Linked DNA regions of Rhodopseudomonas palustris HaA2. Each later gene encodes a partner of the first gene's protein in a complex. Links are inferred from orthologs where the notes say so. Each region holds a gene or a part of one and is shown on either strand. Other genes may lie near its edges. The genes, in order: tldD and RPB_RS09325.

Evidence for each region.
Region 2: the proteins of tldD (region 1) and RPB_RS09325 are in contact, whole or in part, in a solved structure (PDB 5NJ9), measured with the Escherichia coli proteins. The link is inferred for Rhodopseudomonas palustris HaA2 from one-to-one orthologs.

The regions. Positions count from the first base shown.
Region 1 is NC_007778.1:5,179,147-5,194,682, forward strand. The notes cover bases 6,140-9,081. They hold tldD (metalloprotease TldD), read left to right. Parts: upstream 6,140-6,867; coding sequence 6,868-8,295; downstream 8,296-9,081. Other genes in these bases: RPB_RS23110 (MarR family winged helix-turn-helix transcriptional regulator), read right to left, coding at 6,140-6,577; lepB (signal peptidase I), read left to right, coding at 8,292-9,062. Also shown: RPB_RS23075 (cytochrome c oxidase assembly protein), read right to left, coding at 1-581; RPB_RS23080 (hypothetical protein), read right to left, coding at 596-754; RPB_RS23085 (heme o synthase), read right to left, coding at 765-1,706; ctaD (cytochrome c oxidase subunit I), read right to left, coding at 1,778-3,403; coxB (cytochrome c oxidase subunit II), read right to left, coding at 3,473-4,327; RPB_RS23100 (invasion associated locus B family protein), read left to right, coding at 4,751-5,311; RPB_RS23105 (organic hydroperoxide resistance protein), read right to left, coding at 5,571-5,996; more of RPB_RS23110, read right to left, coding at 6,104-6,139; RPB_RS23125 (cytochrome c biogenesis CcdA family protein), read right to left, coding at 10,213-10,965; RPB_RS23130 (thioredoxin family protein), read right to left, coding at 10,970-11,383; RPB_RS23135 (PAN domain-containing protein), read right to left, coding at 11,466-12,020; RPB_RS23140 (glutamate--cysteine ligase), read right to left, coding at 12,158-13,528; RPB_RS23145 (MarR family winged helix-turn-helix transcriptional regulator), read right to left, coding at 13,622-14,113; RPB_RS23150 (MBL fold metallo-hydrolase), read right to left, coding at 14,359-15,231; RPB_RS23155 (Dps family protein), read right to left, coding at 15,295-15,536. UniProt on the Escherichia coli protein: Metalloprotease involved in CcdA degradation. Suppresses the inhibitory activity of the carbon storage regulator (CsrA).
Region 2 is NC_007778.1:2,116,889-2,132,295, reverse strand. Bases 12,437-15,249 are described here. They hold RPB_RS09325 (TldD/PmbA family protein), read right to left. Parts: upstream 14,636-15,249; coding sequence 13,238-14,635; downstream 12,437-13,237. Other genes in these bases: RPB_RS09320 (DUF6101 family protein), read left to right, coding at 14,932-15,249; RPB_RS09330 (3'(2'),5'-bisphosphate nucleotidase CysQ), read right to left, coding at 12,437-13,197. Also shown: RPB_RS09410 (AMP-binding protein), read left to right, coding at 1-127; RPB_RS09405 (urease accessory protein UreF), read right to left, coding at 267-980; RPB_RS09400 (urease accessory protein UreE), read right to left, coding at 982-1,629; RPB_RS09395 (putative quinol monooxygenase), read right to left, coding at 1,667-1,966; RPB_RS09390 (putative quinol monooxygenase), read right to left, coding at 1,991-2,290; RPB_RS09385 (alpha/beta fold hydrolase), read right to left, coding at 2,392-3,297; purD (phosphoribosylamine--glycine ligase), read right to left, coding at 3,536-4,819; RPB_RS09375 (transcriptional regulator), read right to left, coding at 4,914-5,222; RPB_RS09370 (hypothetical protein), read right to left, coding at 5,225-5,779; RPB_RS09365 (alpha/beta hydrolase), read right to left, coding at 5,776-6,765; xseA (exodeoxyribonuclease VII large subunit), read left to right, coding at 6,889-8,505; RPB_RS09355 (dienelactone hydrolase family protein), read right to left, coding at 8,526-9,353; RPB_RS09350 (DUF2093 domain-containing protein), read left to right, coding at 9,547-9,774; lpxK (tetraacyldisaccharide 4'-kinase), read right to left, coding at 9,783-10,799; RPB_RS09340 (3-deoxy-D-manno-octulosonic acid transferase), read right to left, coding at 10,792-12,138; RPB_RS09335 (DUF4170 domain-containing protein), read right to left, coding at 12,155-12,400; and 2 more genes.

The DNA.
Region 1 (15,536 bases):
TTCGGCGCCGGCTCGCGCACGGGATAGAACGTGTAGGACAGCGTGATGGTCTTGACGGCGTCGTTCTCGCTGTCGGCGGCGAACGACGGATCGACGTAGAACACCACCGGCATCTCGCGGGTCTCGCCGGCGGCGAGCGTCTGCTCGGTGAAGCAGAAGCAGTTGATCTTGGTGAAGTAGGAGCCGACCGTGAGCGGCGTGACGTTGTAGGCCGCCTGCCCGGTGGTGGCGTGTTTCGCCGTATTGGTGACGCTGTAATACGCGGTGAAGACCTGGCCGATCGCCACCTCGATCTCGCGCTGCTCCGGCTCGAAGGTCCACGGCAGCCCGTTGATATTGGAATCGAACCGCACCGCGACCTTGCGGGCCAGCGGCGCCGACGACGGCGCGACGCCGGCCACTTGCGTGGTGCCGTTGAACCCGGTGGTGCGGCAGAACCAGTTGTAGAACGGCACCGCCGCGAACGACGCGCCGACCATCAGCGCCACCACCAGACCGCAGATCGACGCAACCGTCGCATCGCGCCCGAGACCGCGGCGACGGATCGGGTTCGGCGAAACGTTGGGCTGCGTATCCGGCATCGCTGGCTCGCTCCTCACATCGGCCGTTGCAGCACGATCGGCCCCTTGACCATCGTCACCGCGAAGAACAGCGCCACCAGCACGGCGAGCGCCAAGGCGATCGCGATCGATCGTTCGCGCTGGCGCTTCTTCTGCGCCTCGGTGAGCACGATGCCGGGTCTCTGCTGGTCCATCCGGACCTCCTCAGGCGAACAATCGCCACACCGCCTTCGCCACCACCTCGAGCAACAGGATCGAGAACAGCGCGAACAGATACAGGATCGAGAACTTGAACAGATTGCGCGTCGCCCGCAGCGCGGCGCTGCCGGTGCGATGGCGATAGACCCGCAGCGCGAGCACCAGCATCCAGCCGCCGAGCGCCAGCGACGCCACGCCGTAGATCGCGCTGAAATAGCCGAGCGGCCAGGGCGCCGCCGCGACCGCGACCAGCACGATGGTGTAGAGCAGGATCTGCAGCCTTGTGTGATCCTGACCGGCGACCACCGGCAGCATCGGCACGCCGGCGCGGGCGTAGTCGTCATTGCGGAACAGCGCCAGCGCCCAGAAATGCGGCGGCGTCCAGAAGAAGATGATGGCGAACAACAGCAGCGGCTCCACCGCCAGCGAGCCGGTGACCGCGGCCCACGCCACCACCGGCGGCAGCGCGCCGGCGGCGCCGCCGATCACGATGTTCTGCGCGGTCGAGCGCTTCAGCCACATCGTATAGATCACCACGTAGAAGAAGATGGTGAAGGCGAGCAACGCGCCGGCGACCCAGTTGACCAGGATGCCGAGCGTCATCACCGAGAAGAACGACAGCGTGATGCCGAAGGTCAGCGCTTCCGGCCGGGTGACGCGGCCGCGCGGGATCGGCCGGTTGGCGGTGCGCGTCATCTGGCCGTCGATGTCGTCCTCGTACCACATGTTCAGTGCGCCGGCCGCGCCGCCGCCGACCGCGATGCACAGCATCGCGGTGATCGCCAGCACCGGGTGAAAGTCGCCCGGCGCCAGCAGCATGCCGACCAGCGCGGTGAACACCACCAGCGACATCACCCGCGGCTTGAGCAGCGCGATGTAGTCGGCGACGCCGGCCTCGGAAATGCGGGGCGCGACGAGATCGATCTGGTTGGTGTCTATGACCGACAATTCGGAACCTCTGTCTCTCTATACGCATCCGCCGACGGACGACCCGCGACGGATGCTCTCGATCGAACGCCTCAGCGGACCTGCGGCAGCACTTCGAACTGATGGAACGGCGGCGGCGACGACAGCGTCCATTCCAGCGTGGTGGCGCCGGCGCCCCACGGATTGTCGGCGGCCTTCTCCTTGCGGATGAAGGCCAGCGCCATGCCGAACAGGAAGATCAGCACGGCGAAGCCGGAGATGTAGGAGCCGATCGACGACACCAGGTTCCAGCCGGCGAACGCGTCCGGATAGTCGACGTAGCGCCGCGGCATGCCGGACAGGCCGAGGAAGTGCTGCGGGAAGAACACCATGTTGACGCCGATGAACGTCACCCAGAAATGCAGCTTGCCGATGGTCTCCGAGTACATGTAGCCGAACATCTTCGGGAACCAGTAGTACCAGCCGGCGAAGATCCCGAACACGGCGCCGAGCGATAGCACGTAGTGGAAGTGCGCGACGACGTAATAGGTGTCCTGCAGCACGCGGTCGACGCCGGCATTGGCCAGCACCACGCCGGTGACGCCGCCGACGGTGAACAGGAAGATGAAGCCGACGGCCCACAACATCGGCGTCTTGAACTCGATCGAGCCGCCCCACATCGTGGCGATCCAGGAGAAGATCTTCACCCCGGTCGGCACCGCGATCACCATCGTGGCGGCGACGAAATAGGCCTGCGTCGTGCTCGACATCCCGACCGTGTACATGTGGTGCGCCCACACCACGAAGCCGATCACGCCGATCGCCACCATCGCATAGGCCATGCCGAGATAGCCGAACACCGGCTTCTTCGAGAAGGTCGAGACGATCTGGCTGACCATGCCGAACGCCGGCAGGATCAGGATGTAGACTTCGGGATGACCGAAGAACCAGAACAGATGCTGGAACAGCAACGGATCGCCGCCGCCTTCGGCGGAGAAGAAGGTGGTGCCGAAATTGCGGTCGGTCAGCAGCATGGTGATGGCGCCGGCGAGCACCGGCAGCGACAGCAGCAGCAGGAACACGGTGACCAGGATCGACCACACGAACAGCGGCATCTTGTGCAGCGTCATGCCGGGCGCGCGCATGTTGAAGATCGTGGTGATGAAGTTGATGGCGCCGAGGATCGAGGAGGCGCCGGCCAGATGCAGCGCCAGGATGGCGAAATCGACGGCGGGGCCGGGATGCCCCGAGGTCGACAGCGGCGCGTACATCGTCCAGCCCGCGCCGACGCCGTTCGACGACGGCTCGCCCTCGACGAAGGTCGAGATCAGCAACAGCGCGAACGCCGCCGGCAGCAGCCAGAACGAGATGTTGTTCATCCGCGGGAACGCCATGTCGGGCGCGCCGATCATCAGCGGCACGAACCAGTTGCCGAACCCGCCGATCATCGCCGGCATCACCATGAAGAAGATCATGATCAGGCCGTGCGAGGTAACGAACACGTTGTAGGTGTGGCTCTCGTGGAAGATCTGCACGCCGGGGTACATCAGCTCGATCCGGATCGCGATCGACATCGCACCGCCGATAATCCCCGCGACGATCGCGAAGATCAGATACATCGTGCCGATGTCCTTGTGATTGGTCGAGTAGACGTAGCGCCGCCACCCGGTCGGATGCGCATGGGCGTGATCGTCGTGCGCGTGATCGGAATGAGCAACCCTTGCAGCTTCCATCGTCATGTTCAGATCCTGACTTGAAACCTTCGAACCTTGCGGTCCCCGTTCAGACGTAGCGCGCGCCGTGACCGATCACTGCGCGGCGGCGCCCACCGAGGCGTAGGACTTGCCGCCGCGGGAGGCGACCTGCTGCTGCTTCTTCCAGGCGTCGTATTCCTGGTCGCTGACGACGCGGACGACGATGGGCATGAAAGCGTGGTCCTTGCCGCAAAGTTCCGAGCACTGGCCGTAGTAACGGCCTTCCTTGGTGGCCCTGAACCAGGTCTCGTTGAGGCGGCCGGGAATGGCGTCGATCTTGACGCCGAAGGACGGGATCGCCCAGGAGTGGATCACGTCGGCGGCGGTGGTCTGGATCCGCACCACCTTGTTGACCGGGACGACCGTTTCGTTGTCGACCGCGAGCAGCCGCGGCGGCACCGGATTCATTTTCGAACGTTCTTCGTCCGTCAGCATGATCGAGGTGAACTCGATCTTGTCGTCGGGATAATTGTAGGTCCAGTTCCACTGATTGCCGGTCGCCTTGATGGTGACATCGGCCTTCGGAATATCGAGCTGGAAGAACAGCAGGCGGAACGACGGCACCGCGACCGCGACCAGGATCAGCACCGGGACGATGGTCCAGGCGACCTCGATCAGCGTGTGGTGCGTGGTCTTCGACGGCACCGGGTTGGCCTTGGCGTTGAACTTCACCACCACGATCACCAGCAGCGCCAGCACGAACAGCGTGATCGCGGTGATCAGCCAGAGCAGGAAGCTGTGGAACCAGACGATGTTTTCCATCACCGGGGTCGCGGCCTTCTGAAGCTGCATCTCCCACGGCGCGGGCTGGCCTTCGACCGCGTGAGCGGCGCCGCCGACGCCGAGCGCGGCTGCCAGAATTCCACTGCAAAGCAAATGCCGGCCAATTCGGCCCATCGACATCGTCATGCCGCCTTCGCTCCCCTATGTCTTTTCCGGACCTGCCGCTTGGTTGCGCAGTGCCCTTTCATCCTCGAGGGTGTGCGACGCTATGCCCCCTTAAGAATGCTTCTCATTCCTTTCCTCAAACCACAATTCGCATGCAGCCGCAATGCAGTATTGTACTTTCGCCGCAGCCTCGCGGAGGTTTGTCCGCAGCCCGGAAAGCGTTACCTTCTAGGCGCAAGCTGCTGTGCCCAACTGTCGCTCAATTGGTGCTCGAGTATGTGAACTGAGCTTGACAGTTGCCCCCGCCGATGTAGGCACAGCGCTCGAACTTCACGGGACCCTGATTCGCTGGCGTGCGAGGCCGCCTTTATGGTGCCGTCATTGCCGGATCAGTCGGGGGCCCGCGACCTCTTCCAACCTTTTGCTGCCTTGAAAGCGATCCCGATGGCCCCAGCCGAACGTTCGCCGATGCTCGTCTCATGCCGCCGCCTTGCGCTGGGCAGCAGCGCGCGGCGCGTGATGGCCGGCGCCGTGGCGATCGCTTTGGCGCTCGGATACAGCGGTCGCGCCGATGCGCAGGGCGCGGTGCGCACGGTGCATGGCGACTGGCAGATCCGTTGCGATACGCCGCCGGGCGCCAAGGCCGAGCAATGCGCGTTGATCCAGAGCGTGGTCGCCGAAGACCGCTCCAATGCCGGCCTCACGGTGATCATCCTCAAAACCGCGGATCAGAAGAGCAAGCTGATGCGCGTGGTGGCGCCGCTCGGCGTGCTGCTGCCGTCGGGCCTCGGGCTGAAGCTCGACAATGTCGATGTCGGCCGCGCCGGCTTCGTCCGCTGCCTGCCGAACGGCTGCGTCGCCGAAGTGGTGATGGACGACAAGCTGCTCGGCCAGCTCCGCACCGCCAAGACCGCGACCTTCATCATCTTCGAGACCCCCGAAGAAGGCATCGGCTTCCCGCTCAGCCTCAATGGCCTCGGCGAAGGCTACGACAAGCTGCCATAGGGCGGCACGCGATTCGGCAGAGCCACGGCCGACGAGGCCGCTCCGACGGCGAGGGCTCCCGTTGCGTCATGCGACGTCGCCGATGAGGCAAGGTGTTTCCTCACATTCACCGTCATGGCCGGGCTCGACCCGGCCATCCACGGCCACAAGCACGTCCTCGCCTCAAATCGTGGATGCCCGGGTCAAGCCCGGGCACGACGAACTTTTGGGGAAGCGGGACCTGAGTCCGTCCGCCGCCGGAATGCGGCCGCGCAGCCGATCACACCAGCGTCAGCGTGACGTCGATATTGCCGCGGGTGGCGTTGGAATACGGGCAGACGGCATGCGCGGCGTCGACCAGGGTCTGCGCCTGGGCGCGATCCATGCCGGGCAGGCTGATCTTCAGCTCGGCCTCGATGCCGAAGCCGGTCGCGCTCGGGCCGATGCCGACCGTGCCGGTGACGCTGACATCCTTGGGGATCGGCAGCTTGTCGCGCCCGGCGACGAACTTCATCGCGCCGAGGAAGCAGGCCGAATAGCCGACCGCGAATAATTGCTCCGGATTGGTGCCGGCGCCGCCGGGGCCGCCGAGCTCCTTCGGCGTGGTCAGCGCCAGATCGAGCTGGCCGTCGCTGCTGACGCCGCGCCCGTCGCGGCCTCCGGTGGCGGTGGCAGTGGCACGGTAGAGAACTTTGTCGACCGACATGTCAGTTTCCTTTTGCTGGGATGATAGTTGGTGGATTCAATCGCCCGCATGAAGATCGCGCGCGATATGATTGACGGTCGAATGGACGCTGACCGGGCCGACCGCCATCACGCCGCCTCGAACAGCTTGCTGCGGACCTTCTTCAGCTTGTCGCGCAGCTCGACGATCTCCTCGACCGAGCCGCCCATCGCGGCGCCGAGGCAGTCCGGCACGTGCCTGACCTGCTGACGCAGCGCCCGCCCCTCGTCGGTGAGCGACACGATCACCTGCCGCTCGTCCTCCGCCGATCGCCGCCGCCGGATCAGGCCGCGCGCCTCCAGCCGCTTCAGCAGCGGCGTCAGCGTGGTGGTTTCGAGATAAAGCTGATCGCAGATCTCCGAGACGTTGACCTGATCCTTCTCCCACAGCACCAGCATCACCAGATACTGCGGATAGGTCAGATCGAACGCGCGCAGCAGCGACCGATACACCTTGTTGACCCCGAGCAGCGTCGAATACAGCGCAAAGCACAGCTGGGTCTCCAGCTTCAGCTTGTCGGCCGGGCGCAGCGGGCGGGCGGTGGATGGTGCGGACGATTTCATGACCGTCGATTTATATTGCGCACGATATATTGTCAAGCGACTGTTCGGGGGACGCGTGCACGCAGGACGCGTCATTGCGAGGAGCGAAGCGACGAAGCAATCCAGAAGCGTCCTGCCCGGCAACTGGATTGCTTCGCTTCGCTCGCAATGACGGCGGCGGGATGGATGAACAAATCGTCACCTGACTTCGACTTCAGCTCGGCTGATGATGCGCGCTCTTCCCGCCAGCCCCTCGCAGAAGGGCTGCGAAGCGCCTATCTTGAGCGTCGAACCGAAGGGAACCCCGCCTCATGACCAGCCTCGCCCAGACCTCCCTGCTCGACCGCGCCAATCTCGATCGTGACGACGTCCGCCGCGAGATCGCGCGGGGGCTGCAGGGGGCCGATGATGGCGAGCTGTTTCTCGAATACAGCCAGACCGAGGCGCTGGCGTTCGACAATGGCCGGCTGAAGCAGGCGACCTACGACACCGCGCAGGGGTTTGGTTTACGCGCCGTTAAGGACGACGCGGTCGGCTACGCGCATTCCTCCGACGTGTCGCTGCCGGCGCTGATCCGCGCCGCGGACGCGGTGGCGGCGGTGCGCGGCGACTACAGCGGCGTGCTTTCGGCGGCGCCGACCCACACCAATGTCCGGCTCTATGGCGACGACAATCCGCTCGACGCGCCGGGCTTCGAGGCCAAGGTCAAGCTGCTCGCCGAGATCGACGCCTATGTGCGCGACAAGGATTCGCGCGTGCGGCAGGTGTCGGTGTCGGTCGGCGCGACCTGGCAGGTGGTCGAGATCCTGCGCCCCGACGGCGAGAGCTATCGCGACATCCGCCCGCTGGTGCGGGTCAACGTCTCGGTGGTCGCCGGCCAGGGTGACCGGCAGGAGAGCGGCTCCAAGGGTTATGGCGGCCGCGAGCCCTATGCGCGCTTCATCGAGACCAAGGCCTGGCGCGAGGCCGCCGACGGCGCGCTGCGCGAGGCGATGGTCAATCTGGAATCGGTGCCGGCGCCGGCCGGCGAAATGGAGGTGGTGCTCGGCCCCGGCTGGCCGGGCGTGATGCTGCACGAGGCGGTCGGCCACGGCCTCGAAGGCGATTTCAACCGCAAGAAGACGTCGGCCTTTGCCGGCCTGCTCGGCCAGCAGGTCGCCGCCAAGGGCGTCACCGTGGTCGACGACGGCACCATCTCGGCGCGGCGCGGCTCGCTGTCGATCGACGACGAGGGCACGCCGACCAGCCGCACCGTGCTGATCGAGGACGGCATCCTCACCGGCTACATGCAGGACCGCCAGAACGCCCGGCTGATGGGCATGAAGCCGACCGGCAACGGCCGCCGGCAGAGCTACGCCCACGTGCCGATGCCGCGGATGACCAACACCTACATGCTGGCCGGTGGCCACGATCCGGCCGAGATCCTCGCCTCTGTGAAGAACGGCATCTATGCGGTGAATTTCGGCGGCGGTCAGGTCGACATCACCTCCGGAAAATACGTGTTCCAGTGCACCGAGGCCTACAAGATCGAAAACGGCAAGGTCGGCGCGCCGCTCAAGGGCGCGATGCTGATCGGCAACGGACCGACTGATTTGCACCGCATTTCCATGATCGGAAACGACCTGCAGCTCGACGACGGCATCGGCACCTGCGGCAAGAACGGCCAGGGCGTGCCGGTGGGTGTCGGTCAACCGACGCTGCGGATGGATCGGATCACGGTCGGAGGCACCGGCGGATGAACGGCAAGGCAGGCATGGTCGCCGGGACGGTGCGGCGCTGGGGCGCCCAACTCGGGCAATTGGCGGCGGTGGTGGCGATCGTGCTGGCCGGCAAGGCCGCGCTGGCAGAGCCGTTCTACGTGCCGTCCGGCTCGATGGAGCCGACGCTGCTGATCGGCGACGCGCTGCTCGCCTCGAAATTTCCTTACGGCTACTCGACCGCGTCGCTGCCGATCCACGTGGCGTTTCCCGAGACCGGCCGGGTGTTCGGCGCCACGCCGCATCGCGGCGACGTCGTGGTGTTTCGCTGGCCCGGCGACCGCTCGCAGGTCTGGGTCAAGCGCGTGATCGGCCTGCCCGGCGACCGGATCGAACTGACCGGCGGCGTGGTCAGCATCAACGGCGTCGCCGCCACGGTGAAAGCCGACGGCGTCGGCCGCGCCGAGGACGAAGACGGCGCTTACGAGACCGCCGCGAAATATATCGAGACCCTGCCCGACGGCGTCTCGCATCCGATCTTCAAGCTGTACGACCATGGCCGGCTCAACAACACGCCGGAGATCATTGTGCCGCCTGGACATCTGTTCGTGATGGGCGACAACCGCGACAATTCATCGGACAGCCGCGTGCCGGTGCGCCAGGGCGGCGTCGGGCTGTTGCCGATGGACAATCTGGTCGGCCGCGTCGACGCCATCGTCGGCTCGTGGAATCCCGGCGTGCGCAAGGAGCCCGTCACCAACTGGCTGTCCGGCTTCCGCATCGCCCGGTTCTTCACCGCGGTGCATTGAGCGATCGGCTCCGAGCACATCGGCAAAGTCCGTCATGCTGAGCGCGCCGCGCTCCACCTCTCGTTCGCCATGGGGCTTTCCGGGTGATCCTCCGTCTCGTGTCCCGCACGCGGAGCAGCGCGCAGCGCTGCGCCGCAGATGCGGGACCCCGGTTTCTTCTCGAGACGTCGCAAGTGTTGTGAGCCCGCGAACCGGGATTCCGGCTCTGCGCAGCGGCACGCCGTGCCGCAGCGCGGCCGGGACACGAGACAAATCATCCCTTGACAATAATCCTATTGTGATTATAATCCGCACCGTCCTGTCCGTGAGGGGCGCTTCGCGAGGCGTCGGATAGCGGGACAGATCGACGGGCCGGGCAACCGGTCCGGAACGATGGCCCGGCGAAGCTGACACTGGTCAGCGAAGTCGGGTGGACGCGGCGTCCTGCGCGCTGTGCCTCGCAAGCACGCGTCCGGGAGGCAGAGGTCACCGTCCGCCGCTACTACGAGCGGCTGCCGCTTTCGTGGCTGGACGGGCGCAGCAAGGCCGGGGAGATCCCGCTCCGCTGTGTTCCCGGAAGAACGGTCCCGATGCCCAAAACCGCCGCGGTGGGCGCGCCGACGAGGCGTTGCGCGATGGTCCGCAAAGCCATCGCGAAAACTCACCACCTTCGCGCCGACCGGCGCGCCCCCACCCCTCGCTGTGAAGCGACGGGTGCAAAGCTCGGGCTCGATGGAGCCGCGAGAGCGAATGGACGTGGCTGTTTGACAGGGCTCTTTGAAATTCGAATCTGTCGCGGCGTGCAGGTTCTCGACTTGCACTCCGTCATCCTGAGGCGCGAGCGCAGCGAGCCTCGAAGGATGCGCCGCAAGGCACCGGCTGTGCGCATCTCCGCATCCTTCGAGGCTCGCCCTGCGGGCGAGCACCTCAGGATGACGGCGCCGAGATGGTCGCGACGCTCGTCCCATTCTCAGCCGTCATCGTCCGGCTCGACCGGACGACCCAGTATCCCGGAGCGTTTGTTAGTTCGTCGTGCGCTCACCACGCACGCTCTGCAATACTGGATCCTCCGCTTTCGCGGAGGATGACGGCAAATTGTGTGGCATCGCGCATCACCACGCACGCCCGTCATGCGCGGGCTCGGCCCTACGCAATCGTCGATCCCGGCCGGCTAGAACGCCGTCGTCAGATTCGTCAGCCATTGCGGCGAGGCGGCGACCAGGGCGGCTTCGATCGTCTTGTCGAGGCCGGAGAGGATCGCGACGCCGATCGTGACGAAGGCGATCCCGAGCAGCAGCTTGCCGAGCTTGCCGGCCGACAGCAGCCGGCTTCGGATCGCCATCAGCGTCGTGCGCGAGACCCAGCCGAGCGCGACCAGCGGCAGCGCCGCGCCGATCCCGAACACCGCCATGGTCAGCGCCACGGTCGGCAGATCGCGGCCCTGCGATGCCAGCAGCGACGCCGCACCCAAGGTCGGGCCGACGCAGGGCGACCACACCGCGCCGAGCAGCAGCCCGATCCCGAACTGTCCGGCGAGCCCCGAGCCTTGCATCCAGCCTTGCATCCCGCCTTGCATCCCGCCTTGCATCCCGCCGAAATACTGATCGGCCATGCCCGACAGCGGACTGCCGGCGGCGGCGAGCCGCGCCTGCGCCGCCGGCACCAGCAGCACGGCGCCGAGCGCGATCATGATCACCGCAGCGGCGGTGCGGAACACGCCGCCGTCCAGACCGACGCTGAAACCGACGGTCGCCACCAACAGCCCGATCAGCGTGAACGACAGCGCAAGGCCGGCGGCCAGCGCCAATGGACCGTGACGGTGCTGTGCCACCGCAGCGCCGAGCACGATCGGCACCAGCGGCAGCACGCACGGCGACAGGATCGACAGCAGGCCGGCCAGGAAGGCCAGTGCCAGCGCGGTCACGGCCTTACAGCGCCTTACCGAGCAGGGTCGCGATCGAGGCTTCCTTGGTGTCGCCGACCGAGCGGCCCTGCTCGGCGGTGCCCTTGAACACGATCAGGGTCGACTGCATGTTGGCGCCGAACTCCTTCACGACCGGCTTCTGGCCGTCGAAATCGACCCGGAAGATCTTCAGCTTGGCGAATTTCGGATCGCCCGCGAGGCGGTCGATGATCGGGGTCTGCGCCTTGCAGGTCGGGCACCAGTCGGCATGGATCGCGATCAGGATCGGCGCGCCGGCCGCCTGAGCCGCCTTGAAGGCGGACGGCGTGTAGGGCGTGACCGGATTGGCGAAGGCCGATGCCAGCGGCATCATCGCCGTCAGCGCAGTGGCGAGAACGGCGCGGGTGAACGTCTTTCGGGTCAGTTGGGCCTGAAACATGTCGAAATCCCTCTGCTGGCGATGCGCTGCACCGGTTCTCCCGGTGGCGCGTGCCTGAGTTACGAGAGGGTTCCGGCGAACGTTACCTGACCACGCCGGAAAAAAACCCGGGCTTGCGCTGCGGCGGTTTGACCTGGCTTTTCAGAAAGCAACGGGCGTTGCGGCCGACATAGCCCGGCCGCGCATAGGTCCAGGCGCGGCATTTGTTGTCCTGCTCGCAGGCGGCCTTGCAGGCTTCGTCGCCTTCGTTGTGCTTCAACTCGAAATTGCGGTAGTCGCCGCCGAAGCGGTCGATCGACGCTTCGATCGCGCCGGTGCGCGGCTCGAGAACGCCGGCGCCGCGCACGCCCGACACGCAGCAATTGTTCGGCGTACGCTGTGGTACGCTGCCCTTCAGCCAGCAGACCGCACCGTCCTCGGGCGCCTGCGGATAGGCGAAGGTCCAGGACCGGCAGCGGCGGTCGCGCTCGCACATCAGCGCGCAGTCGGCGGGATCGTTGCTCGCCACCGGCGCGCGCAGATAATCGGCGCCAGGCCGGTCGAAATTGGCCTGCGCCTGCGCCACGCGCGGCGCCAGCACCGCCGCAGCGACGGCAAGCACGAGTATCCACGCCCTGAGCGGGCCGCCTCGCCGCATCCACACCCGCTTTCGAAATAGGCCCGTGTCCCGCCGATCGGTGCACCAGAATATGGAGCCGGACCGCCGCACCAAAACGGCATCTGACGGTCGTCTACCTGTACGGGCGATGAACGGCGTTCCCTCGCCGGTCGGGTTCAGAACGCGTATTCGTCGTAGGCCGGCTCCACCGAGCCCTGCCAGGCGCCGTTGAATTTCTCCAGCATCTCTTCGGCCGGGGTGCGGCCGGAGGCGAGGATGTCCTCGAGCGGCGCGAGATACCGCGATTCGTCGTTGCCGAACGAATCGATCCGGCCGCGGCGCCTCAGGCCCGCATGGGCCAGCACCAGGCATTCCTTGGCGATCTCGAACAGAAATCGGTTGCGGATCTTGGCCTTGAAGCCGAGCCGGGGGACGTCGTCGCGCAGCGCCTGCCGCTCCCAGGCGTCCCAGCCTTTGACGATCTCCCAGGCGGCGTCGAGGCTCTGGTCGTCGTACAAGAGGCCGACCCAGAACGCCGGCAACGCCGGCAGCCGGCCCCACGGCACGCCGTCGGCGCCACGCATTTCGAGGTAACGCTTCAGCCGCACTTCGGGGAAGATCGTCGACAGATGGTTGGCCCAGTCCGACAGCGTCGGTCGCTCGCCCGGCATCTTGTCGTTTCGGCCGTCGAAGAAATCGCGGAACGACGAGCCGGAGACGTCGATGTAATCATCGCCGCGCTTGACGAAATACATCGGCACGTCGAGCGCGTAGTCGACCCAGCGCTCGAACCCCATGCCGTCCTCGAACGCCCACGGGATCATGCCGGAGCGGGCGTTGTCGGTGTCGCGCCAGATTTCGGAACGGAACGACAAGAAGCCGTTCGGCTTGCCTTCGGTGAACGGCGAGTTGGCGAACAGAGCGGTCGCGACCGGCTGCAGCGCCACCGAAACCCGCAGCTTCTTGACCATGTCGGCTTCGGACGAGAAGTCCAAATTGGTCTGCACCGTGCAGGTCCGATACATCATGTCGAGGCCGTAGCGGCCGACCTTCGGCATGTAGTTGGTCATGATCTTGTAGCGGCCCTTCGGCATCACCGGAATGTCGTCGCGCGACCACGACGGCGTCATGCCGAGGCCGAGGAAGCCGATGCCGAGCGGGGCTGCGATCTCGCGCACCTGCGCCAGATGCGCCATCAGCTCGGAATGGGTCTGGTGCACATTGTCGACCGGCGCGCCGGACAATTCGAACTGTCCGCCGGGCTCGAGCGAAATCGCGCCGCCGCCGGTGACGTCGTGCAGCCCGATGATGTGCGGGCCTTCCATGATCGGTTCCCAGCCGAGCAGGATCTTCATGCCCTCGAGCAGCGCGCCGATGCCGCGCGCGCCGTCGTAAGGTACCGGGTGATGGCCCTCGAGCGTGAACGGCGTCTTCTCGTGTTCGGTGCCGATGCGGAATTCCGACGGCGGTTTGACGCCCGCTTCGATCCACGCGACCAGTTCGTCGCGCGAGTTCAGCGGCGTCATATCGATCTGGTCACGCGCCATGAGAATTCCGGATGCAGCGCGCGGGGATCGTCTGCGCAAGGTGGCGGGGGTCGCGGCAGACGACAGCCGCAAGCGAGAGGGACGTTTTGTGTATCATCGCGACGACGCGGTGTCTCGCGCAGCCGGCGTGGCTGCGGCTCCGTCGCACGAGCAGCCCAGCCGGTCGAGCAGCCCGCACAACCGCAGCGCGTCGGCATCCGACAATTTCGAGCCGACGTGTTTTTCGATCGCGGCGGAATAGGCGGCCCACATTTTCTTCTGCAACTCGCGTCCGGCTTCGGTGATTTCCACGAACTGGCCGCGCTTGTCCATCTTGCATTCGCGCCGCGCCGCCAGCCCCTCGTCGACCAGCCGGTCGATCAGGCGCGAGGTCGAATATTGCGGGATCAGCATCTGTTTCTCGAGCTCGACCGGACGCATCTCGCCGGCCGGCGCGCGCGACAACTCGAGCAGCGCGTCGTACCAGGCGAGCGGCGGGAAGCCGGCCTTCTTCAATTCCAGTTCGACCGCGTCCAATACCCGGCTGCGGACCCGCATCAGGCGGACCCAGGCCGCGGTCGCTTCGGTCGACGGCTTGCGTTTCATCGCTCCATCCATCGTGCGCGCGAACTCTAGCGCAGGGCCTGCAAATGCGGCAATCGCGAGTCTTCCATGCACTCGCATTTAATGCCCCCGGCTCGGAAAGCCAAGATCGCAGCGTCAGAAAGCGCCTTTGGTCCCGAGATCGGATGACGGAGCGGATCGGAATCCGGATCGGCGACCGCCGGGGAGCCGCGCCGCGGCCCGGAAGACGCCGATGCAACGACCGGCGCCTTCCGCAATCCGGGCGATCAACGCGGCTCGAAATAGTCCAGCGGAATCTTCAAATAAGAGCGCCCGTCGGCTTCCGGCTCCGGCTTGCGGCCGCCGCGGATGTTGATTTGCAGCGCTGCGAGCATCAGTTTCGGCAGCGGCAGAGACGCGTCGCGCCGGTCGCGGGCGGCGCAGAACTCGGCTTCGCTGCGACCGCCGGCAAGATGGATGTTGCGCGCCTTGTGTTCGGCGACCGTCGCCATGCACTGCGCGTCGCGCCCCTCGGGCGCATAGTCGTGGCCGACGTAAAGCCGGGTGTCGTCGGGGAGCGACAGGATCCGCTGCAGGCTGGCATACAGCTGCTTCGACGAGCCGCCGGGAAAATCGGCGCGGCTGGTGCCGCTGTCCGGCATCATCAGCGTATCATGGACGAAGGCGGCATCGCCGGCCACATAGGTGACCGACGCCAATGTGTGTCCAGGCGAAAACATCACCCGCACCGGAATGTCGCCGACCATGAAGATGTCGCCGTCGGCGAACAGCCGGTCCCATTGGCGGCCGTCGGTCGGAAACGACTCCGGCAGATGATAGATCTTCTGCCACAGCTTCTGCACCTCGGTGACGCGCTCGCCGATCCCGGTCGGCGCCTTCAGCCGTTCGGACAGGAGCGGCGCCGCCGAGAAATGATCGGCATGCGGATGCGTGTCGAGGATCCAGACGACGTCGATTCCGGCCTCCCGCACATAGGCGACGATCTCGTCGACACTGCGGGTGAATGTGGCACCGGCTTTCGGGTCGTAGTTCCACACCGGATCGACCACCGCGCCCCGCATCGTCTGCGGATCATGAAATACGTATTGCCAGCTTCCAGTCGCCTCGTCCCAGAACGGCTTCACGATCGGCTTGGTCATCGGTCGGTCCTCCTCTGCATCGGTAAACCGCGGCGCCCCCTTCGGAAGACGCCGCAGCAATCGTCAGGCGCGGGCTGCCTTCATCATCCAGAGCTGCTTCTGATGCCAGGCCGTGCGATCACTCAACAATCCCACCGTCGGCTCGTCCCCATCCTGCTGCGCCGAGGCGATTGCGCGGCGCAGTTCCTCGATCAGCGCCTCGTGGCCCGCCATCAACGCGCCGACCATGGCTTCGGCAGATTGCGCCGGCGCCGGCGACGCGCCCGCCAGTCCGGTCAGTTCGGCCAGCGAGCCGGGTGCATGAG
Region 2 (15,407 bases), 3.1 Mb from region 1 along the record:
GGGCTCCGCGCACGCGCCGAAGCAGATCAAATTCGTCAGCGAACTGCCGATGACCGGCGTCGGCAAGATCGACAAGAAGGTGCTGCGCGCCGATTTCTGGAAGGGCCGCGACCGGATGGTGGGTTAGGCCACGATCCCCTCATTCGTCATTCCGGGGCGCGCCGTAAGGCGCGAACCCGGAATCGGACACGCAAACAATTCGAGATTCCGGGTTCGCTTGCTTCGCAAGCGCCCCGGAATGACGGGCGTAAGGCACATCGAAGCCGCTACGACCTGAACAGCCGCGTGTACTGCGTCTCGTGGCGCAGACTGGCGAGGTCGGCGCGGAAGGTGGCGCCACCGAGATCGTCGAGCGAGGCGCGCAACGCGCGGTCGCCGGTGGCGATCACGGCGGGTTCGAGCGCGGCCAGCAGGCGCTGGCTGTCGGTCTGGCCGAGCGGCACCAGCCGCGCGCCGGCGGAAATCCAGTTCGAGACCACCGCATGCAGAAACGCGTGCAGCGTCGCGGCCAACGGCACGCGATGCGTCGCGCTGACGAGGCCGACCGCGACCGGATAGGCCAGCGCGCCGTTGCAGGCGCCCACCGCGCGGGCGAGGCCGTCGCTGGCCCAGGCGTGACGCACGATCTCGATGAAAGCCTTGCCCTGCGCCGTGGTTTCGAGATGGCGCTCGGCCGAGGGCACCATCGCGGCCGCAAGTTCGGCGACGTCGCGCAGCGCCGCGTCGTCGCCGGCCTCGACCGCACGATAGGCCTGCGCGAGGAAGACACCGTCGCAAAAGCCGGCGCCGTGTTCGAGCATCGCGCCGAGCCAGTCGCGCAAGGACGCCGCGTCGGCGACGTCGCCGGCCTCGACCGCCCATTCGAGGCCGCTGGAATAGGAAAACGCACCGACCGGAAACGCCGGCGACAGCCAGGTCATCAGCCGATACAGCGACGCGCCCTGCTCCGCCGACAGCGGCCCGGCGGTCGCCTCCGGCATGTTACTTGTGGTCATGCTTGTGGGAATGGCCGTGCCCGTGATCGTGGCCGCAATGCTCGTCATGGACGTGGTGATCGTGGGCGTGATCATGCCCGGCATGATCGTGTTTGCCGTGATCGTGCTTGTGATCGTGCTCATGATCGGCGTGGTCATGATGACCATGGTCATGGTGCCGATGCTCATGGCCGCCATGATCATGATGCGCGGCGCCCTCGTGCGCCGGCGCATAGGCGCCGCCTTCGGGATCGAACGGCGCCTCGATCTCGACCGCCTTGCCGCCGAGCCCCCTGACCATGTCGGCGATGACGTGATCGCGGCGGATGCGCAGCGCCTTGGCCATGATCTGGGTCGGCAGATGGCGGTTGCCGAGGTGCCAGGCGAGCCGCACCAGGTGTTGCGGATCGCGGCCGCGGATTTCCAGCAACGGCTCCGGCGCCGCGACCACTTCGATCAGCCGGCCGTCGTCGAGCACCAGCGCGTCGCCGCCGCGCAACGCCGTGGCGTGTTCGAGATCGAGCAGGAACGACAATCCGCGGGTGCCGGTCATCGCCATGCGGCGGCGATGCCGGTCGTCGAAATCGAGCACCACGGTGTCGGCCGCCGGCTCCTTCCAGTGATATTGCCCGTGGACCTTGCTCGCTCGGATCATGACGATACTCTTCGGCTTTCGGCGCGGGACGACGCGCCTAGAATGTCTCGACCTTGCCGTCGCTGATGATCTCGATCACCGTCGGCGCGGCCTTCAGCGGATTGGACAGTTCGCGCCACGCTTTCATATGCGGGGCGCGGGCGTGGGCGTTGAGGTCGTCGCGGCTCTCCCAGCGCTCGACCACGACGAAAATGTTCGGATCGTTGATGCTGGTGTGGCTGTCATAGGCGATGCAGCCCTTCTCCTTGCGGGTCTCGGCAATGCAGGCCTTGGCGCCTTCGATGAAGGCCTCGCGGGATTCCGGTTTCACCTGCGTGGTGGCGACGACGTAGATCATGGCGTTTCCCTTTTCTTGTTGTTGTTACTTCACGTCGACCTTCTCGGGCGTGATGATCTCGATCTTCGGTGGCGCCGACAGGCACTTCGCGGCGATCCGGCCGAACGCCTTGAAATGCTCGGCCTTGCCGTGCGGTCCCAGCGCCTCGGCGTTCTCCCACTGCTCGACGAACACCATCTTGGTCGGATCGCTGACGCTCTCGTGCATGTCGTAGGCGATGTTGCCCGGTTCCTTGCGGGTCTCGGCGATGCAGTCTTTCGCTCCGGCAATCAGTTCGGCACGCATTTCAGGCTTCACGGTCAAAGTGGCGACGACATAGATCACGAATATTCCTCCCGGTGGTTTTTATCGGCGACAACGCCGGGCGGACATTAGGCGTTGGGCGGGCGCGTGCAAAGCCCGTCGCGAGACGCCGCTCGATGCGCCTAGCCTGCCGTGAAGAAATCGAGCAGCGCCTGCGCCGTCTGCTCCGGCGCCTCCTCGGTGAGGAAATGGCCGGAATCGACTGGGCCGCCTTGCACGTCCTTCGCCCAGTTCCGCCAGGTGTCGAGCGGCGTCGCCGCGGACTGGGCGATGCCGGCATCGCCCCACAGCGCCAGCATCGGCACCGGGATTTTCTTGCCGGCATCATGGTCGGCCTTGTCGTGCGCGAAGTCGGCGTTGGCACCGGCGCGATAATCCTCGCACATCGCGTGCAGCCGCATCGGATCGCGGAACGGCGCGAGATAGTGCTCCATCGCGCGCGGATCGAAGCAGGACAGATCCTTCTTCTTGGCCCAGCTCGCGAGCTTGTTCTTCAGATAGAAATCCGAACTGGCGCCGATCAGCGTTTCCGGCAGCGGTGCGGGCTGCGCGAGGAAGCTCCAGTGATAGATCTTCAGCGCATAGGCGCGGTCCATCCGCATCCAGTACTCGTAGGTCGGCAGGATATCGAGCACCGCCAGCTTCGACAGCCGGCCGGGATGATCGAGCGCCAGCCGATAGCTGACGCGGCCGCCGCGGTCGTGGCCGGCGAGCGCGAAGTGCACATGGCCGAGTTGCTCCATCGCCTCGATCAGTTGCGCGGCCATCGCCCGCTTGGTGTAGGGCGTGTGCTCGGCATCGCTCTCCGGCATGTCGGACCAGCCATAGCCGGGCAGATCGGCGATGATCAGCTTGAAGCGCTCGGCGAGAAGCGGCGCGACGCGGTGCCACATCACATGGGTTTCGGAAAAGCCGTGCAGCAGCAGCAGCGGCGGCCCGTCACCGCCGGTGCGCGCGAAGATGCGGCCGGACGAGGTGTTGATCCATTCCGAGCCGAAGCCCGGAAACAAGTCGGCGAGATCGGGCATCGGGAGCTCCTCCAATTCTTACTCGTGCATCCCAAATACTTTTCGCATGCCAGGGCCGGCTGGCACGGCGCAACCTCTCCCGCTTGCGGGGGAGGTCGGATCGCGCCAGCGATCCGGGTGGGGGAAGCTGAGTCTCCGAACTACGCGGGCTCGGTGCTCGGCTCGCCCTCACCCCAACCCTCTCCCGCAAGCGGGAGAGGGAGCAGTCCAGCGCCTGGGCGAATGTCGAACAACTGAACTACTTCTTTCGGCGTTCCCGCGCCACCGCCTGCCAGCCGATGTCGCGGCGGCAGAAGCCTTCGGGCCAGTTGATGACGCCGATCGCCTCGTAGGCGCGGCGCTGCGCCTCGGCCACCGTCTTGGCCGAGGCGGTGACGGCCAGCACGCGGCCGCCATTGGCGAGCACCCAGTCGCCCGACGCGACCGTGCCGGCGTGGAAGATCTGCACGCCGGGGATCTGCTCGGCGCGGTCGAGGCCGGCGATCCGCGTGCCTTTTTCGTAACCGCCCGGATAGCCCTTCGCCGCCATCACCACGGTCAGCGCCGGCTCGTCGAACCAGCGCAGCGTGAGGTGGGCGAGTTGGCCATCGACGCAGGCGAGCAGCGCCGGCACGATGTCGGACATCATCCGCATCATCAGCACCTGGCATTCCGGATCGCCGAAGCGGACATTGTATTCGATCAGTTGCGGACCGTCCTCGGTGATCATCAGCCCGGCGAACAGCACGCCCTTGAACGGCGCGCCCATCGCCTTCATCGCCTTCAGCGTCGGGCCGATGATACGCTCCATCGCCTGCTTGCAGATCGCGTCCGTCATCACCGGCGCCGGCGAATACGCCCCCATGCCGCCGGTGTTCGGCCCCTTGTCGCCGTCGAAGGCGCGCTTGTGGTCCTGCGCGGTGGCGAGCGGCAGCGCGTGCTCGCCGTCGCACAGCACGAAGAACGAGGCCTCCTCGCCGATCATGAAATCCTCGACCACGACCTCGATGCCGGCGTCGCCGAGCGCGCCGCCGAACATCATGTCGACCGCGTCTTCGGCCTCGGCCAGCGTCATCGCCACCACGACGCCCTTGCCGGCCGCGAGCCCATCGGCCTTGACCACGATCGGTGCGCCCTGCACGCGGATATAGGCCTTGGCGTCGGCGGGATCGCTGAAGCGCTCATAGGCGGCGGTGGGAATGTCGTGCGCCTTGCACAGATCCTTGGTGAAGCCCTTGGAGCCTTCGAGCTGCGCGGCCTTCTGCGTCGGGCCGAACGCCTTGATGCCGGCGCCGGCGAGATCGTCGACGATGCCGGCGGCGAGCGGCGCCTCCGGCCCGACCACCACCAGTTCGATGGCATTCGCCTTGCAGAAATCGATCACCGCGGCATGGTCGGTGACGTCGAGCGCAACGCAGGTCGCCTCGCGCGCGATCCCGGCATTGCCCGGCGCGCAAAACAGCTTGGTCACCAGCGGGGAGGCGGCGATCTTCCAGGCCAGCGCGTGTTCGCGCCCGCCGGAGCCGAGCAACAGAATATTCATCGCAAGCCTGACCGTACCCCGAGGATGGTGCGCGAGGTGTAACACGGCCGGGGCTCCGGGCAACGCGGGCGTCGCCGCGGATGTGGATATGTCGTCAGCCGCCGCCCGGCACGGCCCCGGCGATAATTTCCCGCAGCGTGGCCACATGACGGGCGAAGGCAGCGCGCCCCGCGGCGGACGCGGTCACGGTGGTCTGGGGCTTCTTGCCGACGAAGGTCTTGTCGACCGCGACATAGCCCGCCTTGGACAGGGTTTCGATATGCGCCCCGAGATTGCCGTCGGTGGCGCCGGTGAGCTTCTTCAACCGGGCGAATTCCATGCCCTGCGCATCCGGCAGCGCATTCAGCGCCGCCATGATCTTCAGCCGCAGCGGCTGGTGGATGATGTCGTCGAACGCGGCCATCGTCAGTCCCGACGCATCCAGAGGCCGCCCAGGATCAAACCGCCGCCATTGACCACCGCCATCCACGGCTCGAACCACACGCCGACAAAGAAGTAGCCGAGCAGCGTCAACGCCGCGATGCCGAGCCCGATCGCCACGAAGGCGCGGCCGACCCACAAGCCGGCGATGGTGTAGACCAGCATGAAATACAGCGCCCAGAACGCGCCCAGTTCACGCGGGCCGAAATGGCCGAGCACGCAAGTGAAATAGCCGAAGGCGAAGAACAGCAACAGCGCCAGCAGCACCCGCAGATCGAAGCCGCCGGCGCCGGTTCGCCGCCGGACGAAGGCGCCGATCGAAAACGAGCCGGCAATGCCGACGACATTGACCGCGACCCACAACCAGCCGGCCGCACGCGGCCAGACATAGGAGCCGAGATAGCCGGCAACCACCAGCGCGCCCCATTGCATCAGCATCAGGCTGGCGATGTCGTAGATCCGCGATTGGCGGACCCGGCGCACCACGCCGTCGATCTCCGACAGCGCCTGCGCGGCCTGCCTGGCGTCGATACCGGTCATGTGCCGGCGCCCACGCCGGCGACATCGTCCGCAATCGTCGACACGGCGGCCGGATTGCCGACGATGCCCATGTGGTTGATGCCGGGCAGGATCTTGACCCGGACGCGGTCGCCCATCGTCGCCTGATACTTGTCCGACGCCATCAGTTCGTCGGTCTCGCCGCTGAACACGGTGACCGGGCTGGTCGCGGCAGCAAGGTCGGTGCGGAAGTCGCGGCTGGCCGCGAAGTCCATCAGCAGCCGGAACGAATAGGTCGCGACGACGTATTTTTCGGAGTGCGGCTGCACCGCGAAGCCGATCACCGGCAGATGGTCGCAGCAGGCCACGCCGAGCGCCTGCAAGGCCGACAGGCCGATGATGCGCGGGATGTCCGGCGACGCCCAGCCGCCCCCCTTGTCGCGGTTGGTCGGCTCGCGATAGCCGAGGAACGGCGCCAGCAGAATGGTGCGGCTGAACTCCTTGCCGGTCGCCGATCCCGCCATCCGCAGCGCGAAGCCGCCACCGGCGGAATGGCCGATCAGCACCAACGGCGCTGCCGGGCGCGCGGCTTTCACCATCGCGACCATATCGGCAAAGTCATCGCCGAGCTGGCCACGATAGCCGATATCGCCGCGGGTGCCCGAGCCGCCATGGCCGCGGATATCCGGCGCGAACGTCTCCACGCCGCGGGCGGCGAGCGCCTGCGCCAGTGCATGGACCGCGATGCTGGAGCCCGACGAGCCGTGGACCAGGATAGCGACCTGCCGGACGCCGCCCTGCTGCGCCGGGTAGCGCCGGTAGGCCAGCTCGGTGCCGTCGCGCCCGTGGAACCGCGCCAGCGCCGGCATGGTGCTGCGATCGACCGCGCTGGCCGTCTCGGCGATAGAGGCCAGCGCCGGCGGTTTGCTCACCGGCACCGCGATCAGGGCCGCGAAGACCAGGACGACGACCCCGGCGACACTCACGGCCCAGCCCACCAAGCGCGCCGCTCTTCGCATCAATGCCATGCCAGCCTCCTGCTGATGAATTCACAGAGAACTCTGTAATACAGAGTATTTCGCTCAGCAAGGGTTGATTGGCGAGCGGGACGCAAATCCCTAATTTGCCGGCGAACCAGGATACCGAATCGCATGGCCCGACTGCTCGCCCCCGAAACCCTCGCCAATGTCGGTGAATTCACCGTCTCCGAGCTGTCGCAGGCGCTGAAGCGGACGGTGGAGGACAGCTATGGGCACGTCCGGGTGCGCGGCGAGATTTCCGGATTCCGCGGCGCGCATTCATCCGGGCACTGCTATTTCGCCCTGAAGGACGAGAGCGCCAAGATCGAGGCGGTGATCTGGAAGGGCGTCGCGGGGCGGATGCGGTTCAAGCCGCAGGAAGGCCTCGAGGTCATCGCCACCGGCAAGCTCACCACCTATCCCGGTTCGTCGAAATATCAGATCGTGATCGAGGCGCTGGAGCCCGCCGGCGTCGGCGCGCTGATGGCGCTGATGGAAGAGCGCAAGCGCAAGCTCGGCGCCGAAGGGCTGTTCGACGAAGCGCGCAAGCAATTGTTGCCGTATCTGCCCGAGGTGATCGGCGTCGTCACCTCCCCCACCGGCGCGGTGATCCGCGACATCCTGCATCGGCTCGAAGACCGCTTCCCGCGCCGCGTGCTGGTGTGGCCGGTGAAGGTGCAGGGCGAAGGCTCGGCCGAACAGGTCGCCGCCGCGATCCACGGCTTCAACGCGCTGCCCGAAGGCGGCCCGATCCCGCGCCCCGACCTGCTGATCGTCGCGCGCGGCGGCGGTTCGCTGGAGGATCTGTGGTCGTTCAACGAGGAGATCGTTGTCCGCGCCGCGGCCGAAAGCATGATCCCGCTGATCTCTGCGGTCGGCCACGAAACCGACGTGACGCTGATCGATTTCGCCGCAGACAAGCGCGCGCCGACGCCGACCGCCGCTGCCGAAATGGCGGTGCCGGTCCGCGCCGAATTGTTCGTCGAGGTGCAGAGCTACGCGCGGCGGATGATGCTGTGCTGGTCGCGTGGCCAGGATTCACGCCGCAACGAACTACGCGCTGCCGCCCGCGCGCTGCCCGCTGCGGGCGAACTGCTCGCGATCCCGCGGCAGCGGCTCGACGGCGCGGCGTCGTCCCTGCCCCGCGCGCTGCGCGCCAACACCCACGCCCATCACCGCCGCTACGCCAAGGCCGCGTCGGGCATCACGCTGAATGTGCTGCGCGCCCAGGTCAGCCACAGCGCGCAGCGGCTCGGCAGCACCGGCGAGCGGCTGAAGCATTGCACCCGCGCCACGCTGCGCCATCGTCGCGACCGCTTCGAGAGTCTGGCGATCCGGCTGCAGGCCTCGAAGCTCGCCAACGAGCAGGCGCAGCGGATGCGGATCGCGCGCGAGCGCGAGCGGATGCTGCGGCTCGCCGAGCGCGCCCGGCGGGCGTGGGCGACGCTGCGCGATCGCCAGCAGGCGCGCCTTGTTCAATCCGGCAAGCTGCTCACCGCCCTGTCGTATCGCGGCGTGCTGGCACGCGGCTTCGCGCTGGTGCGCGACGCCGACGGCCATGCGCTCCATGCGGCGGCGGCGGTCAGTGCGGGGGCGCGGCTCAGCGTCGAATTCGCCGACGGCCGCGTCGGCGTCACCGCCGATGGCGGCGGCGCGACGCGACCGGACATTGCCAAGCCCGCCACGCCAGCAGCGAAGCCGGCGCCGAAGCGGGTGTCGAAGCCGATCGATCAGGGCTCGCTGTTTTAGAACTCCGGCCGGCCTGCGCTCTACCGTCCCAGCCAGTGCATCACCCGCCGCTCGGCGTCATTGCGTGCGCCCGCATCGAAGCCGAGATGGCCTTGCGCCGGCTCCTCAGGGTCGTCGCCTCTGGTGAGATGCAGCGCCACGCCGGCGGCGTCGAAATCGTGCACCGCGCCCGGATAGACCACGATCCGGGCCAGCGCGCTGCGGCCGCGCGCGCCGTCGATCATCGCGCGGCAGGCCGAGGCCGAACTGATGTCGTCGTCGCCGCCGATCAACACCAGCGTCGGTACCCGCGCGCTCCATCCGAGCCGCGCCGAAACCCGGCAATCCGGATAGAACGCAATCGCCGAGCGGAACTCGGGATCGCCTTTGGCGAGCGCGGTTTGCGGGCGCACCGCCCACAGCAGCGCGCTCGCGCCACTGTCCCAGCCGATCAGGCCAATGCGATGGCGCGCGACGAACGGTTGCTCCGCCAGCCAGTGCCGCGCGGCGCCGATGTCGGCCAGGCGTTCGCGCCGCGCCAATGCGCGGCGGTTCCGGGCGTGGCACTGCGGTCCGAGATCGCGCGAGCCGAAACTGTCCGGCAGCAGCACGGCGTGGCCCGATGCCAGCAACCTGTCCACCCAATCGGCATAGCGGGGCCTGATCGTCCCGGCCGCGCCGACCAGCCCGCCGCAGCCGTGCAGGCCGATCACGACCGGAAACGGACCATCGCCGCGCGGTCTGAACAGGAGCGCGCTGAGCCTGCTCCCCGCCCCCGATAGATCGACCATTTCGGGCGCGGGCGCCGCGGTGGCCGCCCGTCCCGCGGCGAGCAGAATGGCAATCGACAGAAACAAAGGCAGGCGCATTGCTAAGGTCCAGGCGATGATCCCGGTCGGCCGGCCAGCGCCTCCCACTATTCAGGATATCATGCGCCGGAACGGCGATTTCATCACAAGTCGGTGGTTTGCAACGTGGCTCATCCGTTCTATCTGTGGGAGATATCGACCGCATGCGGCCGGGGCAACAGCCATCGCATACGGGTATTTCAGGAGATCAGCCGTGCTGAACAAATTTGGCCCCTCGGGCTCGGGCGAGGCGCAGGTGCAGTATCTGGATGGAGATTTCCGTGTGATCTCTCCGGGCACCTATGTGCGCTGCGCGGTCACCGGGGTGCAGATTCCGCTCGACGAGCTGAAATATTGGAGCGTCGATCTCAAGGAAGCCTACGCCACGCCGATCGCGGTGCTGCAGCGGCATTTTCCAGCGGCGGCAAAGCCGCTGGGCTGATACGCGCGCTATCCGGCGCGCGGCTTGGTGCGCGCGCGATTGATCTGCTCCAGCAGAAACAACCGCAAGCTGGGTTCGTCCTCGACCGCCAATGTCACCGCGAACGGAACGATGGCGCTGCCGAGCGTTGCCGCGGCGGCCCCGATGCGCGCCAGATCCTTCTCGGTCGTCACCAGCGTCAGGCCTTCGCGGCGCGCGGTTTCGGCGAGACTCTCGAGCTCGGCCACCGTGAACGGATGATGATCGGCGAACGCGCGCTGATCCGCGACGTCGATGCCGCTGGCGCGCAGCGTCGCGAAGTACCGCGCCGGGTCGCCGATGCCGGCGAAGGCCAGCACGCGCTGGCCTTTCAGCCGCTCCACCGACGCCGCGTCGGGCCGCAGCCGCGCCCGCAGAACGACGCCGCCTCGCGTGGCGATCGCAGCGGCGACTTCATCGGCCGCGGTGCCGTCGCCGATGATGATCAGCGCGTCGGTGCGTTCGATCTGCAGCGGCAGCGGCGCGCGCAACGGGCCGGCCGGGAACACGCAGCCATTGCCGACGCCGCGCCGGCTGTCGATCACGATCAGCGAGAGGTGTTTGACCAGCGCCGGATTCTGGAAACCGTCGTCCATCACGAGGAGGCTCGCGCCCTGCGATCGCGCCAGCGCGGCGCCGTCGACGCGGTCGCGCGCCACCACCACCGGCACGCGGCGCGCCATCATCAGCGGCTCGTCACCGACATCCGCCGCGTCGTGACGTTGCGGATCGACCAGGATTGGCCCTTTCAGCCGGCCGCCATAGCCGCGGCTGAGCACGATCGGCTGTTCATCGAGGTCACGAAGCAGCCGGACCAGCGCCAGCGTCGTCGGCGTCTTGCCGGCGCCGCCGAGATGATAATTGCCGACGCAGATCACCGGCGCGCCGGCCTCGACGCCGGTCTTGCGCATTCGCCAGGAGGTGATTTCGCCATACACGGCGCCGAGCGGCAGCAGCAGACGCGACAGCCAAGAAGGCGGCCTGTGCCAGAAGCCCGGCTCACGCACCGGCGGCGCCCTGCTCGATGCGCAATTGCAGCAGATAGGGTTCCAGCGCCGCGACGGTGCGGTCCAGCGCGCCGCCGAGCCGATCGACCACGCGGGTGGCGGCATCGATCGAGGTCTGGCGCGCATTGCTGTCGGACAGCAACTGGCCGAACCGCCGCACCAGCGCGTCGGCGTCGGCCGCCGTGAAGGCACCGCCCTCGTCGTCGAGCGCGCGATAGACGTCGGTGAAATTGGAGACGTGCGGTCCGTGCACGATCGAGGCGCCGAGCTTGACCGCCTCGATCGGATTCTGGCCGCCGTGCTCGATCAGCGAGCCGCCCATGAACACGATCGGCGCCAGCCGGTAGAATAGGCCGAGCTCGCCCATGGTGTCGGCGACGTAGATCGCCGTCGCCGCGGTCGGCAGTTGCTCGCGCGAGCGCAACGCCGCGTGCAGGCCGGAGGCCTCAATCAGGCCAGCGATCTGCTCGCCGCGATGCGGATGCCGCGGCACGATCACGGTGAGCAGCGCCGGGAACGCCCCGGCAAGCCTGCGGTGGACGTCGAGCAGGATCTCCTCTTCGCCCGGATGGGTCGAGGCGGCGACGATCACCTGCCGGCCGCGCGTCACCGCCATCAGCCGTTCCAGCCGCGCCGGATCGCCCGGCGGGGGGTCGACGTCCATCTTGAGATTGCCGGTGGTGATGACGTTGCGGCTGCCCAGCGCCGCGAACCGCTCGGCGTCCATCCGCGATTGCGCGAGGCAGATGTCGAACTTGCCGAGCAGCGTGCCGATCGTCGCTGCGGCGCGCCGCCAGCGCGGGAACGAGCGCTGCGACATCCGGCCGTTGATCAGCACCATCGGCAACCGCCGCGCCGCGGAGGCGAGGATCAGATTCGGCCACAGGTCGGATTCGACGAACAGCGCCAATGACGGCTGCCAGTGATCGAGGAAGCGCGCGACGAAGCGCGGCGCGTCATAGGGGATGAACTGATGGATGATGTCGGGCGGAAACCGTTTCGCCACCACGGCTGCCGAGGTCACGGTGCCGGACGTCAGCAGGATGCGCAGGTTGAGCGCGCGCAGCCGCTCGATCAGTCCGGCCGCGGCCAGCACCTCGCCGACGCTGGCGCCGTGGATCCACACCAGCGGTCCGTGTGGCCGCACATGCGCGGCGACACCGCGGCGCTCGTCGACCCGCGCCGGCTCTTCCTTGCCCTGCTTGAGCCGCCGCTGGATCAGCAGCGGGGCGAGCGGGGAGATACCAGCGGTGAGCTGCTGATAGACGCGCAGCGTCATCGGCAACGGTTCGGCCAGCAAAGGCCCCGTCTGCCACCGCGGAGGTGACGCGCTCGTCATCGCACTGCAAGCCTGGTCAACTTACCAGCTTTGCGTCCTGGCCGGGATCCAGCAGGCGATGGAGATGAACGATGAAGTAGCGCATATGGGCGTTGTCGACGGTCTGGTGCGCCTTGGCCTTCCACGCCGCGAAGGCCGACGCGTAGCTCGGATACACCCCGACGATGTCCACCTTGTCGAGGTCGCGGAAGGTGACGTTCTCGAGATCTTCGAGCTCGCCGCCGATGACGAGATGAAGCAATTGCTGCGCAGTGTCGGGCATCAAGGTTCCTCAGCGGCAAACGGGCGGACGCAGGCTCAATTCACAGGACGATTGCGAAAATGCTCGACGATGCGAGCATGACGATCGCGCCCCGCGGCCAACAGCACGCCGTGCGTGACCTCGGGACGGTTGTAGACGATGGGCTCGCCCGCGAGGGTTGTTAGTGTACCATCCGCTTCGTGCACGATCAAATCGGCCGCTGCAAGGTCCCAGTCGCGGCTTTGCCCACCTGCGAACGCAATGTCGATCCGGCGATCGGCGACGCCACATAATCGCAATGCCAGCGAGCCGATCCGCGGAAGAATGTGAGCGCCTGCCGGCAGCGACAGCCGCTCGATCAGCGGCTTGGGTCCCGCGACTTTGACGCAATCCAGTTCCACGCCGCGGCTCGCGCGAATCGGCACGCCGTTCAGGGTTGCGCCGCCGCCGCGGGCCGCGAAGAAGAATTCGTTGCTGACCGGCGCGAAAACCGCCGCGAGAATCGGCTGGGCATCCTCGACCAATGCGGCGGAGACGCACCAGTCCTCGCGTCCGGCCAGATAGGCGCGGGTGCCGTCGATCGGGTCGATGATCCACACCCGCCGCCTGTCCAGCCGTGCGGGATCGTCGGCGCTCTCCTCCGACAGCCAGCCGTAATCGGGAACGGCGGTTTGCAGTCGATCCCGGATCAGATCGTTGACGGCGATATCGGCCTCGGACACCGGCGACGAAGCGCCCTTGGTCCACTCGCGCAGCTCGGTGCGGAACATCGACAGCGCCAAGCCACCGGCGTCCCGGACCGTCTCGGCCAGCAGCATCGCGTCGCGCGACCCGGCCCCGCTGTGTCGCGTATCGGGACTAGCGTCCGGCAATCGTCAGCCCCTCGATCCGCAGCGTCGGCGCGTTGACGCCATACCGGAAGGTCAGATCATTGGCCGGCGTCAGCGTCTTGTACATCTCGATCAGATGGCCGGCGATGGTGACCTCGCTGACCGCGTAGGTGCACTCGCCGTTCTCGATCCAGAACCCGGCGGCGCCGCGGCTGTAGTCGCCGGTGACGCCGTTGACGCCGGAGCCGATCAGGTCGGTGACGTAGAAACCCTGCTTGATGTCGCTCATCAGCTCGGCCCGGCTCATCGTGCCGCCTTCGAGATGCAGATTGTAGGGCCCGGGCGACGGCGACGACGACACGCCGCGATGCGCGTGGCCGGTGGTGGTGAGCCCGAGTTCGCGCGCGGTGGCGCAGTCGAGCAGCCAGCTGGTCAGCACGCCGTCATCGACGATCGCAAGCTCTTTCACCGCGACGCCCTCGGCGTCGAACGCCTGCGAGCGCAGCCCGCGCTTGCGCAGCGGATCGTCGACGATGCGGATGCCGTCGCGAAACAGCTTGTCGCCGAGCCGATCCTTCAGGAACGAGGTCTTGCGCGCGATCGCGGCGCCATTGACCGCGCCGACCAGATGCCCGACCAGCGAGCCGGCGACGCGCGGATCGAAGATCACCGGCACCTTGCAGGTCTCGACCTTGCGCGGGCCGACGCGCGCCGCGGTGCGCTCGCCGGCGACGCGGCCGACGGTCTCCGGCGACATCAGATCCGCGGCGTGCGGCGCCGTGGTGTATTCGTAGTCGCGCTCCATGCCGGTGCCGTCGCCGGCGATCGCGGTCATCGAGACGCTCTGGCTGGAGCGCAAGAAGGCGCCGTGGAAGCCGGTCGAGGTCACCAGCACCATGCCGCCGATGCCCGCCGATGCCGAGGCGCCGCCCGATTTGGTGACACCCTTCACCACCAGCGCCGCGGCTTCGGCTTCGCGCGCGCGACGCTCCAGCTCGGCGGTCGAGGGCGTCTGCGGATCGAGCATGTCGAGATCGGGAAAATCGCGGGCGAGCAGCGCGGGATCGGCGAGGCCGACATATTTGTCGTCGGGCGCGACCCGGGCCATCGCCACCGCGCGCTCGGCCAGTTTCGAGACGCCGTCGCCGGTGATATCGTTGGTCGAGACCACCGCCTGGCGGCGGCCGACCAGCACGCGCAGGCCGACATCGTCGCCCTCGGAGCGCTCGGATTCCTGCATCCGTCCATCGCGTAGTTCGACGCCGTGCGAGACGCCGCGCACCGCGACCGCGTCGGCCTGATCGGCGCCGGCGCGCAACGCCGCCTCGACCAGCCGCTGCGCCAGTTCGCTCAACGCCGACTGATCGAACAGGTCCTGATCCTTGGAAGGCGACGACGGCGATCGAATGCTTGGTGAAGAGTTCACAAACAAAAATCCTGAGGCTGAAAGCAATGACGGCGAGCCCGGAAACGCATCCCGAGATTTCACAGATGTGCCTGCTCGGCGCGGACTGCAAGCACTTTGCGCGGCGCGGGAACAAATCATTGTCGGCTTTGCCGCAAGCTTCCGTCAATCATGCCGGCCAAGCTTCTGTCAATCATGCGGATCGAAGCAAGCCGCGCAAGCTTCGATTAACCAGCCTTTTTAAGCGATTCCGGACGCCGCTCTGGCAAGCTTCACCCATCGACCGGACAGATAAATCCGGCGGGGAGAACAAAGCCGTGAGGCGTCAAACAGCAACAGGCGGGAGCAATCCCGTCGGGTCGAGCCGCGCTCTGCGGCTCGACCCCCTCTCACTGCCGATCCGCTTCGACGCGCACGACGTGCGTGCCGACGGCGGCATCCGGCAAATCGAATTGCATCGCGAACGCGTGATCCTGCACCGCGCCGTGGCCGGCATGCGGATGGCGATCAAGGTGCGCGTCAGCGACTTCCGCGGCATCGCCTGCCGCGGTCTCGACGACGGCCGGATGCTGATGCTGGTGCATCGCGATCCGTCGCTGTCGGTGCCGCTGTGTATCAGCGACGACAACGACGAGATCGAACGCGCCCGCGCGCTGTGGAGCGAGATCTTCGCGCTGCCGCAACTACCCGACGACACGCCGCGCGACCCCGCGCAGCGTCGCCGCCGCCACAGCGTGATCAGCCGTCGCCGGCCGCGCTTCCTGATGCGCCGGCGCACCGGGGCGCTGCTCGA